DNA from 2 places in the Citrobacter sp. MNAZ 1397 genome. Region 2 is predicted to be linked to the other one. Evidence: predicted binding sites of a transcription regulator. Region 2 holds the regulator's gene; the other holds the start of a gene.
What was found. Region 2 encodes PurR, which represses purine synthesis genes. Its sites were predicted from a motif close to CANGCAAACGTTTGCNTG; they were not measured.
Positions count from the first base shown of each region.

Region 1: L2097_RS10725 (amino acid aminotransferase) is a predicted target of PurR. The motif match lies at 3,291-3,308, and genes of this name have one in related genera.

Region 1 is NZ_JAKIVH010000001.1:2,272,798-2,279,852, reverse strand. Features, by position in the region: gene ldtD (L,D-transpeptidase) at 1-581, shown strand, start outside; gene mepK (peptidoglycan L,D-endopeptidase MepK) at 768-1,316, shown strand; gene L2097_RS10730 (MBL fold metallo-hydrolase) at 1,344-1,991, shown strand; gene L2097_RS10725 (amino acid aminotransferase) at 2,037-3,227, opposite strand; gene L2097_RS10720 (porin) at 3,413-4,501, opposite strand; gene asnS (asparagine--tRNA ligase) at 5,081-6,481, opposite strand; gene pncB (nicotinate phosphoribosyltransferase) at 6,753-7,055, opposite strand, start outside.
Region 2 is NZ_JAKIVH010000001.1:1,046,890-1,053,944, reverse strand. Features, by position in the region: gene L2097_RS04840 (C40 family peptidase) at 1-537, shown strand, start outside; gene sodB (superoxide dismutase [Fe]) at 658-1,239, shown strand; gene L2097_RS04830 (MFS transporter) at 1,269-2,438, opposite strand; gene cydH (cytochrome bd-I oxidase subunit CydH) at 2,605-2,694, opposite strand; gene purR (HTH-type transcriptional repressor PurR) at 2,993-4,018, shown strand; gene punR (DNA-binding transcriptional activator PunR) at 4,035-4,946, opposite strand; gene punC (purine nucleoside transporter PunC) at 5,059-6,258, shown strand; gene cfa (cyclopropane fatty acyl phospholipid synthase) at 6,560-7,055, shown strand, end outside.

The DNA of each region.
Region 1 (7,055 bases), 1.2 Mb from region 2:
CGCCGTGGAATGTTCCGCCAACGCTGGCACGCAAAGATATTCTGCCGAAAGTGTGGAATGACCCCGGCTATCTCGAGCGCCATGGTTATACCGTGTTGCGCGGCTGGAACAGTAAAGAAGCGATTGATCCGACGATAGTGGACTGGGCGACAATCACACCGTCGAATCTGCCTTTCCGCTTCCAGCAGGCACCGGGCGCACAAAACTCCCTGGGCCGCTATAAGTTCAATATGCCGAGTTCTGACGCTATCTATCTGCATGACACGCCTAACCATAATCTTTTCCAGAAAGAGGCGCGAGCGTTGAGCTCAGGCTGTGTGAGGGTGAATAAAGCCTCTGAGCTTGCCAATATGCTATTACAGGATGCGGGTTGGAACGATACGCGGATTTCCGATACCTTAAAACAAGGAGATACCCGTTACGTTAATATTCGTCAAAATATACCGGTGAATCTTTATTATTTGACCGCATTTGTTGGTGAAGATGGCCGTACTCAATATCGTACAGATATTTACAATTATGATCTGACGGCGCGATCTGGCGCACAAATTCTGGCGAAAGCCGAACAATTAATCAGGTAAATGAAGCAGTTCGGGAAATAACATTGTCGTAATATTTAGCGAAAACGGGCCGGATCTGCTGTAAGGCCCGTCTTTGCTGGGGTTGGGCTACCTTGACGCCGACGTTTTTGCCCGGTAAGGTGCCTCTCGTGCGCAATAAAAGTGCATAAATTACGATCACTTTGTTATCTTGCAGACCTGATTATCATGGACAAATTTGACGCTAATCGCCGCAAATTGTTGGCGTTAGGTGGTATTGCCCTTGGTGCAGCCATCTTACCTCAACAAGCATTTGCAACCCTTTCCACCCCACGTCCGCGTATTTTAACGCTGAATAATCTCCATACTGGAGAAACAATTAAGGCGCAGTTTTTCGATGGCCGGGGCTATATTCAGGATGAATTAGCAAAACTCAATCATTTTTTCCGTGATTATCGCGCGAATAAAATTACAACCATCGATCCAAAACTGTTTGATCAACTTTATCGCTTGCAAGGTTTGTTAGGAACGAGCAAACCCGTGCAATTGGTTTCAGGATACCGTTCTGTCGATACGAATAACGAACTCCGGGCCCACAGTTCTGGGGTAGCTAAAAAGAGCTATCACACCAGGGGACAGGCGATGGATTTTCATATCGAAGGGATTTCTCTGAGTAATATTCGCAAAGCTGCGTTATCTATGCGTGCAGGTGGTGTAGGATATTACCCCAGCAGCAACTTTGTGCATATTGATACCGGGCCGCTAAGGCACTGGTAAAACTCAGTTAAAAGAGACAGGAGCAGTATGAACTATCGTATTATTCCGGTTACCGCCTTCTCCCAGAACTGTTCGTTAGTCTGGTGTGAGCAAACCCGGCTGGCAGCAATAGTGGATCCCGGTGGCGATGCTGAACGCATCAAACAGGAAGTTGAAGCCTCCGGCGTGACGTTAACGCAAATCCTGCTTACGCATGGTCATCTGGACCATGTCGGTGCGGCTGCCGAGCTGGCGCAGCACTATGGCGTGCCAGTGATTGGCCCGGAAAAAGAAGATGAGTTCTGGCTGCAAGGGCTACCTGCCCAAAGTCGCATGTTTGGTCTGGATGACTGCCAGCCGCTGACGCCGGATCGTTGGTTAAATGAAGGCGATACAGTGAGCGTAGGCAATGTGAAGCTGGAGGTTTTGCACTGCCCCGGGCATACGCCAGGTCACGTGGTTTTCTTTGATGCGCAATCACGGCTGCTGGTGTCCGGCGACGTAATCTTTAAAGGCGGCGTAGGGCGCAGTGATTTTCCGAAAGGCAATCATGGGCAGTTGATTGATGCCATCAAAACTAAACTGTTGCCGCTGGGTGATGATGTAACCTTCATCCCTGGTCACGGCCCGATGTCTACCCTGGGCAACGAGCGGCTACATAATCCTTTCCTGCAGGATGAACTGCCGGTCTGGTAAAACAAAAAAGGTCGCATATGCGACCTTTTTTATTTCGCTTGTCTTTTATAACACTGCGACGATAGCTTCACACAACGGCGACATGTTATCCGGCGTCATACCCGCAACGTTAATACGTCCGGATGCAACCGCGTAGATAGCGAACTCTTCACGCAGGCGGAGCACCTGCTCTTTAGTCAGACCGCTGAAAGAGAACATTCCGTTCTGACGGGTGATAAAGCTGAAATCGCGATCCGCCCCTTTTTCTTGCAGGGTATTCACAAACAGCAGACGCATACGCTGGATACGCTGGCGCATGTCAGTCAATTCTTGTTCCCAGATGGCACGCAGCGCATCATTGCTCAGAATCGTCGCCACTACAGACGCACCGTGAGCCGGTGGGTTAGAGTAGTTAGCGCGAATGGTCGATTTCATCTGGCTAAATGCACGGTCCACGGTCTCCTGATCCGCGGCCACCAGCGTACAGGCGCCGACACGCTCGTTGTACAGACCGAAGTTTTTCGAGAAAGAGCTGGCGATGATCAATTCTTTATGCAGCGCAGCAAACGCGCGCAGACCTTCCGCATCTTCTTCCAGACCGCGAGCGAAACCCTGATAGGCAAAATCGAACAGCGGCAGCCAGCCTTTTTCTATGGATAATTTCGCCAGCGTCTCCCACTGCTCAAGCGTTGGATCGATACCGGTCGGGTTATGGCAGCAACCGTGGAACAGCACGATATCGCCCGCTTGTGCGGCTTCGAGGCTTGCAACCATGCCGTCGAAATCCAGCGCATGGTTTTGCGCGTCATAGTAAGCGTAATCACAGACCTCAAGACCCGCGGAGTTAAACACGCCTTTATGGTTCGGCCAGCTTGGATTACTTACCCAGATACGTTTTGCTGAGGTATTTTTCGCCAGGAAATCAGCGGCAACTCGCAGGCCACCCGTACCGCCCGGGGTCTGCGCGGTGCGCGCACGTTTGTCGTTAATAATCGCACTGCCTTTGCCGAACAGCAGTTCCTGCGTGCAACGACCAAACTCAGGAATACCGTCGATGCCGAGGTAATTTTTTGTGTTTTCGTTTTCCAGCAGATACTGCTCCGCTTTTTTAACGCTGGTCAGTACCGGTGTTTTCCCGGTTTCGTCTTTATAGACGCCAATACCAAGGTTGATTTTGCCAGGACGTTCGTCGGCGCGAAACAGATCGGCCAAACCCAGAATAGGGTCAGCAGGGGCAGCGGTAATATTCTCAAACATGACGAGGTTCCATTATGATGACAGAAGGGAGATCCGCTATCAGGTTAACGGTTGATGTGCCAATTGCCAACCGTTTGCGATAAAAAGCGTGCGTCTTTTTAGCAGTCGGTATATTTGGCGGCGAGAGAATAAAAAAACAGGGCCGAAGCCCTGTTTCTCATGCATATAATAACGAGGTGTGCTGATTAGAACTGGTAAGTCACAGCCATCGCAACCTGGTCGTTACGACCATTCACGATACCAACGCTGTCGCTGTAGTCGCTCTTGTCGATCAGGTTCAGCTGGTAATCAACATAGATGTTGAAGTTTTTGTTGAAGTAGTAGTACGCACCGATTTCAACATATTTCTGCAGATCTTCGTTGCCGCCAGCGAAGGTACCACGTGCAGCCAGGTCCTTGCCTTTAGACTGAACGTAGGACAGGGACGGACGCAGACCGAAGTCGAACTGGTACTGAGCCATTGCTTCGAAGTTCTGAGTTTTGTTAGCAAAAGTACCGTCAGCTTCGCGAGTCATGTTGCGAGTTTCAGCGTAAACAGTTGCCAGGTAGATGTTGTTTGCATCGTATTTCGCACCAACAGCCCATGCTTCTGCCTTCTCACCTTTACCGTCTGCAGTCTGCAGGTTAGTACGGTCAGAGTTGCTGTAAGCGCCGATTACGCTAAAGCCTTCTGCGAAGGAGTAACCCAGAGAGTAACCAACGCCGTCGCCATTAGAGGTTCTAATGTCATTGCGCTCGTTTTTACCCTGATACTGGATACCCATGCTCAGACCATCAACCAGACCGAAGAAGTCGGTGTTACGGTAGGTCAGGACGCCAGTGGTACGGCCAGTCATGAAGTTATCAGCGTAGTTAGCCCAGGTCATGCCAGAATAGGATGGGGCAACGTCAGTGTAAGATTCTACGTCGTAGACGATACCGTAGTTACGACCGTAGTCCAGAGAACCTACGTTGTTAACTTTGATACCAGCAAAAGCCAGACGGTTACGGGTACCCTGTGAACCTTCTGGATCGCTTGCCAGCGCACGGTATTCCCACTGACCGTAACCGGTTACATCGCTGTTGATCTGAGTTTCGCCTTTGAAACCAATCTGAGCGTAGGTGCTGTCGTTGCTGCCAGTGCTGTCACCAGAGGTCACGAAGTCGTGCTCACCAACAACTTTACCGTACAGGTCCAGTTTGTTGCCGTTTTTGTTGTAAACTTCTGCAGCGTTAGCTGCACCAGCTACCAGCAGGGCAGGGATAACCACTGCCAGGATATTGCGCTTCATCATTATTTATTACCCTCATTGGTTTTTTTGTACACCTGCCACTGCCGCCAATAAATTCCGTCAATAAAAATTTACGGAACTATTGATGAGAGTTTGGTGTCTTTCTGTGTCTGAAAGGCATCTTTCCATTCATATAATCGTTTCGCTAGCCTGAAAGTGCTACAAATGTCTTAAAGAGGTTACAGAAAGCAATTATGTGTAAGAATTTATGTATTTTGAGGAACTTTGTGAACCACCTCAAAATTCAGAACCAATCGCTGTCAAAAAGATCGGCTTTATAACTATATATATGAATTGCTTATGTTTAATTAAGATAAGGGTAAATCTTGTACAGGAATTATTCTCATCTTACTTTTTCCTGGCAGGCGTTTAAGCCGTCCGGAATGCTGTGTGATTTTTATCCAGACGTGCTATCAGATGAGGAATTACTAACCCACAATACCGCTGTGGATTATTTTTTGTTCAGTAATATTTCAGCGCGATCTCGCCCAGGAATGGGTAGAAGCGTAAGCCGGGTGAGCCCGGCTACGGTGAAGAAATAAGAAAGAGCGTAAAAAAGCCAGCAAATGCTGGCTTTTATTGTTAAAACGTGGCGCTACGAGGGGTGCGAGGGAACGGGATGACATCACGTACATTTTGCACGCCGGTGACATAAGCGATCAGACGTTCAAAGCCCAGGCCAAAACCGGAGTGCGGCACGGTGCCATAACGGCGCAGATCGCGATACCACCAGTAGTCTTCTTTATTAAGACCCATTTCAGCCATACGCGCATCGAGCACATCCAGACGTTCTTCACGCTGAGAGCCACCGATGATTTCACCAATGCCGGGGGCCAGAACGTCCATTGCGGCAACGGTTTTACCGTCGTCATTAAGACGCATATAGAAGGCCTTAATGTCTTTCGGATAGTTTTTCACCACGACCGGTGCTTTAAAATGTTTCTCGGCCAGGTAGCGCTCGTGCTCAGAAGAGAGGTCAACGCCCCAGTAAACCGGGTTTTCAAACTTCTCACCGCAGGTTTCAAGGATGGCTACGGCGTCGGTGTAGTCCACCTGTGCGAAGTCTGCCGCAACGAAACGTTCCAGACGGGCAATCGCGTCTTTATCTACGCGTTCAGCGAAGAACTTCATGTCGTCCATACGCTCAGTCAGAACTGCGTTGAAAGCATATTTCAGCATTGCTTCCGCCAGACGGGCGTTATCTTCCAGATCGGCAAAGGCCACTTCCGGCTCCAGCATCCAGAATTCCGCCAGGTGACGGCTGGTGTTGGAGTTTTCCGCGCGGAACGTTGGGCCAAAGGTGTAGATTTTGGACAGCGCACAGGCGTAGGTTTCGCCGTTCAACTGACCAGATACGGTCAGGAATGACTCTTTACCGAAGAAATCTTTGTCGAAATCAACTTTGCCCTGATCGTTACGCGGCAGGTTTTCCAGATCCAGCGTGGAAACGCGGAACATTTCACCTGCGCCTTCGGTGTCAGATGCAGTAATCAGCGGCGTGGAAACCCAGAAGAAACCCTGCTCATCAAAGAAGCGGTGCAGAGCCTGCGCCAGCGTATGACGAACACGGGCGACAGCGCCGATCAGGTTGGTACGCGGACGCAGGTGCGCCACTTCACGCAAATACTCGATGCTGTGGCGTTTCGCCGCCATCGGGTAAGTGTCCGGATCTTCAACCCAGCCGGTGACTTCTATCTGAGTCGCCTGCAACTCGAAGCTCTGGCCTTCGCCAGGGGATTCCACCACTTTGCCGGTGACAACAACGGAGCAGCCTGTCGTCAGGCGAAGAACTTCTTCATTGTAATTGGGCAGAGAATTATTAATGACAGCCTGTACAGGATCAAAGCAGGAGCCGTCATAAACGGCGAGGAAGGAGATGCCAGCTTTTGAATCTCGGCGGGTACGTACCCATCCGCGCACGGTGACTTCTTGGTCAACGGTGACGCGGCCCTGGAGTACGTCGGCTACAGGCACAACGCTCATAATATTCTCTCTGTTAATTGTCTGGAAAAGATCATCGTTTGTCCGCCCACAAAGGGGGGATACCTATGTTACCTGGCAAGCGCCATCAGACAAGTAGAATTCGCAGCGAAAAGGGGTATTTCGGAAATTAATCTTTTGCCAGCGCTGAGATAGTGAGCGGTGGGGGGGAAACAGCTCGCAGGTTAGCTTTATATTTATGGCTAAATCGCAAACATTCATCACAAATAAAAAACGCCCCGATTGGGACGCTTTTTAACCTTTCCGGCGATGATTAACTGGCCTTTTTAACCTGCGGCAGGTCGAACGCTTTGCGCAACGCACGCACAAAGGCTTTATCGTGGCAAATGGTTTTGCCGGGGCTGTCAGATAACTTCGCTACCGGTTTGCCATTACACTCAACCAGCTTTATCACGATGTTCAGCGGTTTCACATGTGGAATATCGCAGGTCAGACGCGTACCAATACCGAAGCCCAGCTTGATGCGGGAGGCAAAATGGCAATAGAGATCCAGCGCTTTATTGAGATCAAGATTGTCAGAAAAAATCAGCGTCTTCGACAGGGGATCGATACCAAG
Region 2 (7,055 bases):
ACCAGCACGAAACCCATCGCCGCTACCGCTATGACGGAAAAATGCACAAAGCGTAAAGGCCATAAGCCGCATTGTGTAAAAGTGAAAAGCAGCAAACCTGTTGCTCTTTCCGAAGCGCACAAAGTCCGTATCCAAAAAGTACAGAAAACTGCCATGTCCAAGCTGATGAATCAGATTGGCAAACCTTACCATTGGGGTGGCACCTCCCCGATGACCGGGTTTGATTGCAGTGGTCTGGTCTATTACGCCTATAAAGATCTGGTGAAATTCCGCATTCCCCGCACCGCGAACGAAATGTATCACCTGCGTGATGCGTCTCCGGTCAACGTTGCGGAACTGGAAAGCGGCGATCTGGTATTCTTCCGTACGCAGGGCCGTGGTACCGCTGACCACGTGGGTGTTTATGTCGGCAACGGCAAATTCATTCAGTCGCCACGCAGCGGCCAGGATATCCAGATTACCTCATTAAGCGAAGATTACTGGCAGCGTCATTATGTGGGTGCCCGCAGAATGGTTACGCCAAAAACCATCCGCTAATCTCTTACCTGCCGCTCAGGCGGCGGGTAACTCTCTCTTTTTTATCCCCTTTCGATTTGCTACCCTATCCTTACACTCAATAAGGTTATTGAGTGCATTACAACAATAAGGAGTGAAGCAATGTCGTTCGAATTACCTGCATTACCGTATGCAAAAGACGCCCTGGCACCGCATATTTCTGCGGAAACGCTGGAGTACCATCACGGCAAACACCATCAGGCTTATGTCACCAATCTGAATAACCTGATCAAAGGTAGCCCGCTTGAAGGCAAAACGCTGGAAGAGATTATTCGTAGCTCTGAGGGCGGCGTGTTGAACAATGCAGCCCAGGTCTGGAACCACACCTTCTACTGGCATTGTCTGGCCCCGAACGCAGGCGGCGAACCTGCTGGTGCAGTAGCAGCTGCGATTGCCGACGCATTTGGCAGCTTTGCTGAGTTTAAAGCGAAATTCACCGATGCCGCAGTGAAGAACTTTGGTTCAGGCTGGACGTGGCTTGTGAAAAACGCCGATGGCAAACTGGCCATTGTTTCGACATCGAATGCCGGAACACCGCTGACCACCGACGCTACGCCGCTGCTCACTGTGGATGTGTGGGAACACGCCTACTACATTGACTACCGTAACGCCCGTCCAAACTATCTGGACCATTTCTGGGCGCTGGTCAACTGGGAGTTTGTCGCGAAGAATCTCGCTGCATAATCATCAGGAGGGGAAACCCTCCTGTTTTTTTATTCCGCCGCTGTGCAGGTGCGCTCTGCATTCGTTCTACCGGAAAGCAACACCAGCAGTAGCGCCATCCCCGCGATAATCGCCCCGGTTACCGGCACGACGGTATATCCCAGTCCACCCGAAATCACCGCGCCCCCTGCCGCTGCCCCCAGCGCATTGCCCAGGTTAAATGCACCGATATTGACAGATGATGACAGGCCCGGGGCTTCATGCGCCACGCGCATAACACGCATCTGCAACGGAGGCACCACCGCGAAGGTTGCCGCGCCCCAGATAACCATACTGATTGCCGCACCGATTTCACTGCGCGCCAGCCAGGGAATAGCAGCCATAATCACAATCAACAGCAGCAAGAAGCCTTTCAGGGTCGCCGTAACCGAGCGGTCGGCCAGCTTACCGCCAAGGTAGTTGCCGATGGAGAATCCAACGCCCACCAGTACCAGCATTGCGGTGATAAACGCAGGCGTGGCATCGGTAATACGGTGCAGTACCGGTGAAATGTAGGTATAAAGCGTGAACATCGCCCCGGCCCCCAGAACCGTCGTCAGCAACGCGGAAACCACCTGAGGACGCATTAATACTGCCAGTTCTTTGCGCACATCAGGACGTTCACCGGCGCGACCTTTCGGCAATGAAAAGTAGAGACTGACCATAGCTATGATACCCAGCCCCGCAGTGGCAAGGAACGACATGCGCCAGCCAATCGCCCCGCCCAGCCAGGTTGCTGCAGGCACACCGCCGATATTGGCGATAGTCAGCCCCATAAACATAGTGGCCACTGCGCTGGCCTGTTTTTCTTTTGCCACCACGCTTGCGGCCACCACAGAACCAAGCCCAAAGAAAGCGCCATGGTTCAGACTGGTAATGATCCGCGAGAGCATTAATGTTGTGTAATCAGGTGAAAGCGCCGACAGTACGTTCCCGAGGGTAAAAATCGCCATCAGAAATACCAGCGCATTACGTCGCCCCCGATGTGAAAGCAGCAACGTCATTAACGGTGCGCCAACCATGACGCCAATGGCATAGGCGCTAATAAGCATACCCGCTGCCGGGATCGAGACATCCACGCCCTGGGCGATAACGGGGAGTAACCCCATGGGTGAAAATTCGGTCGTACCGATGCCGAAAGCGCCAATCGCCAGGGCAAGCAGTGGGAAATTGATCTTCATAAATAGACTCCGGAATTGCCGTGTCGACGCGCGACACCGTCACAGAAGTCAAAAGTATGACATTAATCACAAAAAACAGAAGTTAGCGAAATGGGAAAAGACTATTGCCAATTTGATGACAATCGGGGAGAGAGACGGGGGAAAGAGGGCTCTCCCCCGGGATAAATCAATGCAGTGCGGCAGTCAGTCCGCCAGCAACAATCAGAGCAAGTACAATTACGGTAGTTACTAAAGAAAACTTCAGGTCGGTGCTCATCAATTTTTCTCCTTATTAATTCCCACACAAAAAGTGATGTAACGCATTTTTGCACAAATAAACGTAAAAATCTTGCAGGATTTAGAGTGATACACGTTTTAGCACTTCCCCTTTTGGCCAAGATCAGACAAAATTCGACGCTAAATTTATTAGCGTACCGGCCATTGACTCCCCTCCTGACGTCCAGTGTCTTTTTCCCGGCGTATTGCAATCCCTTCTATGGGTACAGGGTGATGGAAGGCAAACGTTTACCTTATGTATTATCAGGAGTTTACGATATGGTCTGGAGTAAGATCTGATGGCAACGATTAAAGACGTAGCGAAGCGAGCAAACGTTTCCACCACAACCGTATCACATGTAATTAACAAGACGCGTTTCGTTGCAGAAGAGACGCGTAACGCGGTCTGGGCAGCGATTAAAGAGTTACACTACTCTCCCAGCGCGGTTGCCCGCAGTTTGAAAGTTAATCACACCAAATCTATTGGCTTGCTGGCGACCAGTAGCGAAGCGGCTTATTTCGCCGAGATCATTGAAGCAGTCGAGAAAAATTGTTTCCAGAAAGGCTACACCCTTATTCTCGGCAATGCCTGGAACAACCTGGAAAAACAGCGCGCCTATCTGTCCATGATGGCGCAAAAACGTGTCGATGGCCTGCTGGTCATGTGTTCTGAATATCCGGAATCGCTACTCAGCATGCTGGAAGAGTATCGCCACATTCCTATGGTGGTAATGGACTGGGGTGAAGCAAAAGCCGATTTTACCGATACGGTAATCGATAACGCCTTTGCCGGCGGCTATATGGCTGGTCGTTACCTGATTGAACGGGGCCATCGCGAGATTGGCGTTATCCCTGGGCCATTAGAGCGCAACACGGGCGCGGGTCGTCTTAGCGGCTTTATGAAAGCGATGGAAGAGGCCCACATCACCGTACCGGAAAGCTGGATTGTGCAGGGTGATTTTGAGCCGGAGTCTGGCTATCGTGCAATGCAACAGATATTGACCCAGTCTTCTCGCCCGACCGCGGTATTCTGCGGTGGTGACATTATGGCGATGGGCGCGTTGTGCGCGGCCGATGAAATGGGTCTGCGCGTGCCGCAGGATATTTCGGTGATCGGTTATGATAATGTGCGCAATTCACGTTTCTTTACCCCTTCACTGACGACTATCCACCAACCGAAAGACTCGCTGGGTGAAACCGCGTTTAACATGCTGTTGGACCGCATAGTAAACAAGCGTGAAGAGTCGCAGTCTATTGAAGTGCATCCACGCCTGATTGAACGCCGCTCGGTTGCCGACGGTCCTTTCCGCGACTATCGCCGTTGATCCTGCCGGGAGCAGTTCATTCCTGCTCCCGCAGCCATTCCCTGTTCAGCGTTTCGCTGTCGCCCAGATAATCCAGTAACCAGCTCAGCGCCGGTGAAGCGTCATTCTGCTGCCAGGTCAGACAACAGGCGGCGTCCGGGAAAGGATTTTCGAGTGCCAGCGCAACCCACTCACCGCGATCAATCCACGGTCGGGCGAAATGCGCAGGCACCATCCCGATACACAGCCCGGCAGACAAGCAGGCCGCAGATGATTCCCAGTCAGGCGCGACGACCCGCTTCTGATTATCCAAAAGCCAGGTGATGCGTTTAGGCAGCGAACGGGAGGTATCTTCGCGTACCAGAGATGGCCAGTTCCGTAACGTATCATCACTGAGCGGCGATGCCATCGCCGCCAGCGGATGATGGCGAGCGACCACGCATTTCCAGCTCAACATGCCCATATCGCGAAAGGTATAACGACCCCCGACCGGGATCGCCTGGGTTGCGCCGATAGCCAGTTCAACACGTCCATCGGCCAGGGCATCCCACACACCGTTAAACACCTCCTGGGAAACCAGCAGTTCGACATCGCTAAAATGGCGATAGAAATCGACAATCATCTGCCGCGTACGTTCCGGTTTAACGATGTTATCAACGGCGATGGATAACTGCCCCCGCCAGCCGTTGGCAATTTGCTGACACTGTTGACGGGTGATCTGCATTTTTTTGATAACAGAACGACCCTCTTTCAAAAACCACACGCCAGCGGGCGTCAATTCGACATCCCGATGACGTCGTTCAAACAACGGCACCGCCAGCCACTCTTCAAGTTGACGTACGGTATAGCTGACCGCAGAAGGCACACGATGTAACTCCTGCGCCGCACCGCTAAAGCTGCCATTTCGGGCCACGGCATCAACCACTTCAAGGGAATATTCTGACCACATAATCTGCCTGCAAAAATTTTGAAACCACCGGACAAATATTAGCGTTTCACAAGCTGACTTGCACTCCTTAGACTCTGGAGCCCTGTTTACCTGCCACAAAAAGAGATCTGCCATGCAACCTGGAAAAGGATTTTTAGTCTGGCTCGCGGGCTTAAGCGTACTGGGCTTTCTGGCCACCGATATGTACCTGCCGGCGTTCGCCGACATTCAGCAAGATTTAAATACGTCTGCCGCCGCGGTCAGCGCGACGCTGAGCCTGTTCCTTGCCGGCTTTGCCGTTGCCCAACTGGTATGGGGTCCGCTGTCGGATCGCTATGGTCGTAAACCTGTTTTGCTCAGCGGACTGGCCATTTTCGCCGTCGGCTGCCTCGGCATGCTGTGGGTGCAGAACGCAGTATGGTTGCTGGTGCTGCGTTTTATCCAGGCCGTCGGCGTTTGTGCGGCTGCCGTGACCTGGCAGGCACTGGTGACGGATCATTATCCGGCGCAGCGAACAAATCGCATTTTTGCCACTATCATGCCGCTGGTGGGTTTATCTCCTGCCCTCGCGCCTCTGCTTGGCAGCTGGATTCTGGCGCACTTCTCCTGGCAGGCAATCTTCGCCACATTATTTATGATAACCGTCATATTGATGCTTCCGGCGCTGCGTCTGCGCCGTGGCGCACAACTCCCTGCACAAACCACACAGGCGCTGACTTTCGCCGCGCTGCTGCGCGATAAAGCCTATCGCGGCAACGTGCTGATTTATGCCGCCTGCTCAGCCAGCTTTTTCGCCTGGCTTACCGGTTCACCGTTTATTCTTCATGAGATGGGATACGGCCCCGCTGTGATCGGTCTGAGTTATGTGCCGCAAACCATCGCCTTTCTGGTCGGGGGTTACGGCTGTCGTGCCGCATTGCAAAAATGGGCTGGCGCCCGTTTATTACCGTGGTTGCTGCTGGCCTTCGCATTGAGCGTTGCGGCAACCTGGGGGGTGGGGCTATTGCCTGGCGCCTCGCTGACCGCCCTGTTGATCCCCTTCTGTCTGATGGCGATGGCAAATGGCGCCATTTATCCGATCGTGGTGGCTCAGGCGCTGCGTCCCTTCCCGCAGGCTACCGGCAGGGCGGCTGCCTTGCAGAATACACTGCAACTGGGGCTCTGTTTTGTTGCAAGTCTGGTGGTCTCGGGGTTCATTGCCCACCCTCTGCTTGCCACCACCAGTGTGATGCTGTCGACGGTCATTCTGGTTGCTTTTGGCTACCGTATGCAACGCCAGGAAAGTGAGAGTTATCATGCAGATGAGGTCAGTGAATCGTCTTCGCATGCGTAGTTTCACGAGCGACTATGTTACAGTTTAGTGATTAGCTTGCTAACAGTTTTCTGTTGTATCACCGGATTTTGAGGCCTATACTCTTTTCCGGCTAGTTACAAATACGATAAATATTATGTATTAACGGGAGCCGGAGTGCTCCCGTACGACCATGGAAGGCCTTTCTGGCAAGGGGCATCTCCCTTCCTCTGTTCTACGTCGGATATCAGCCTCACGGCGCAAACCGTGAGATTTCTCACATACCTCAAAAAGCGTCTACGCTCTTTTAAGGTTCTGATCACTTGCTGGTGGTGGAGAAGTTATGAGTTCATCGTGTATAGAAGAGGTTAGCGTACGGGATGATAACTGGTTCCGTATCGCAAACGAGTTGCTGAGCCGCGCCGGTATCCAGGTAAATGGACCGTCGGCATCTGATATTCAGGTTAAAAACCCTGATTTTTTTAAACGCGTTTTGCAGGAGGGTTCGCTCGGGCTGGGGGAAAGTTATATGGACGGCTGGTGGGAATGTGACCGGCTGGACGTGTTTTTTACGAAAGTCTTGCGTGCCGGGCTGGAAAAACAGCTCCCTCGCCATTTGAAAGATACCCTGCGTATCGCCGGAGCAAGACTCTTTAACCTGCAATCCAAAAAACGCGCATGGATCGTCGGCAAAGAACATTACGACCTGGGCAACGATCTTTTTACCCGCATGCTGGACCCACAGATGCAATACTCTTGCGCCTACTGGAAAGAGGCTGAACGCCTTGAAGACGCGCAAATTGCCAAACTACGCCTGATTTGCGAAAAACTGCAACTCA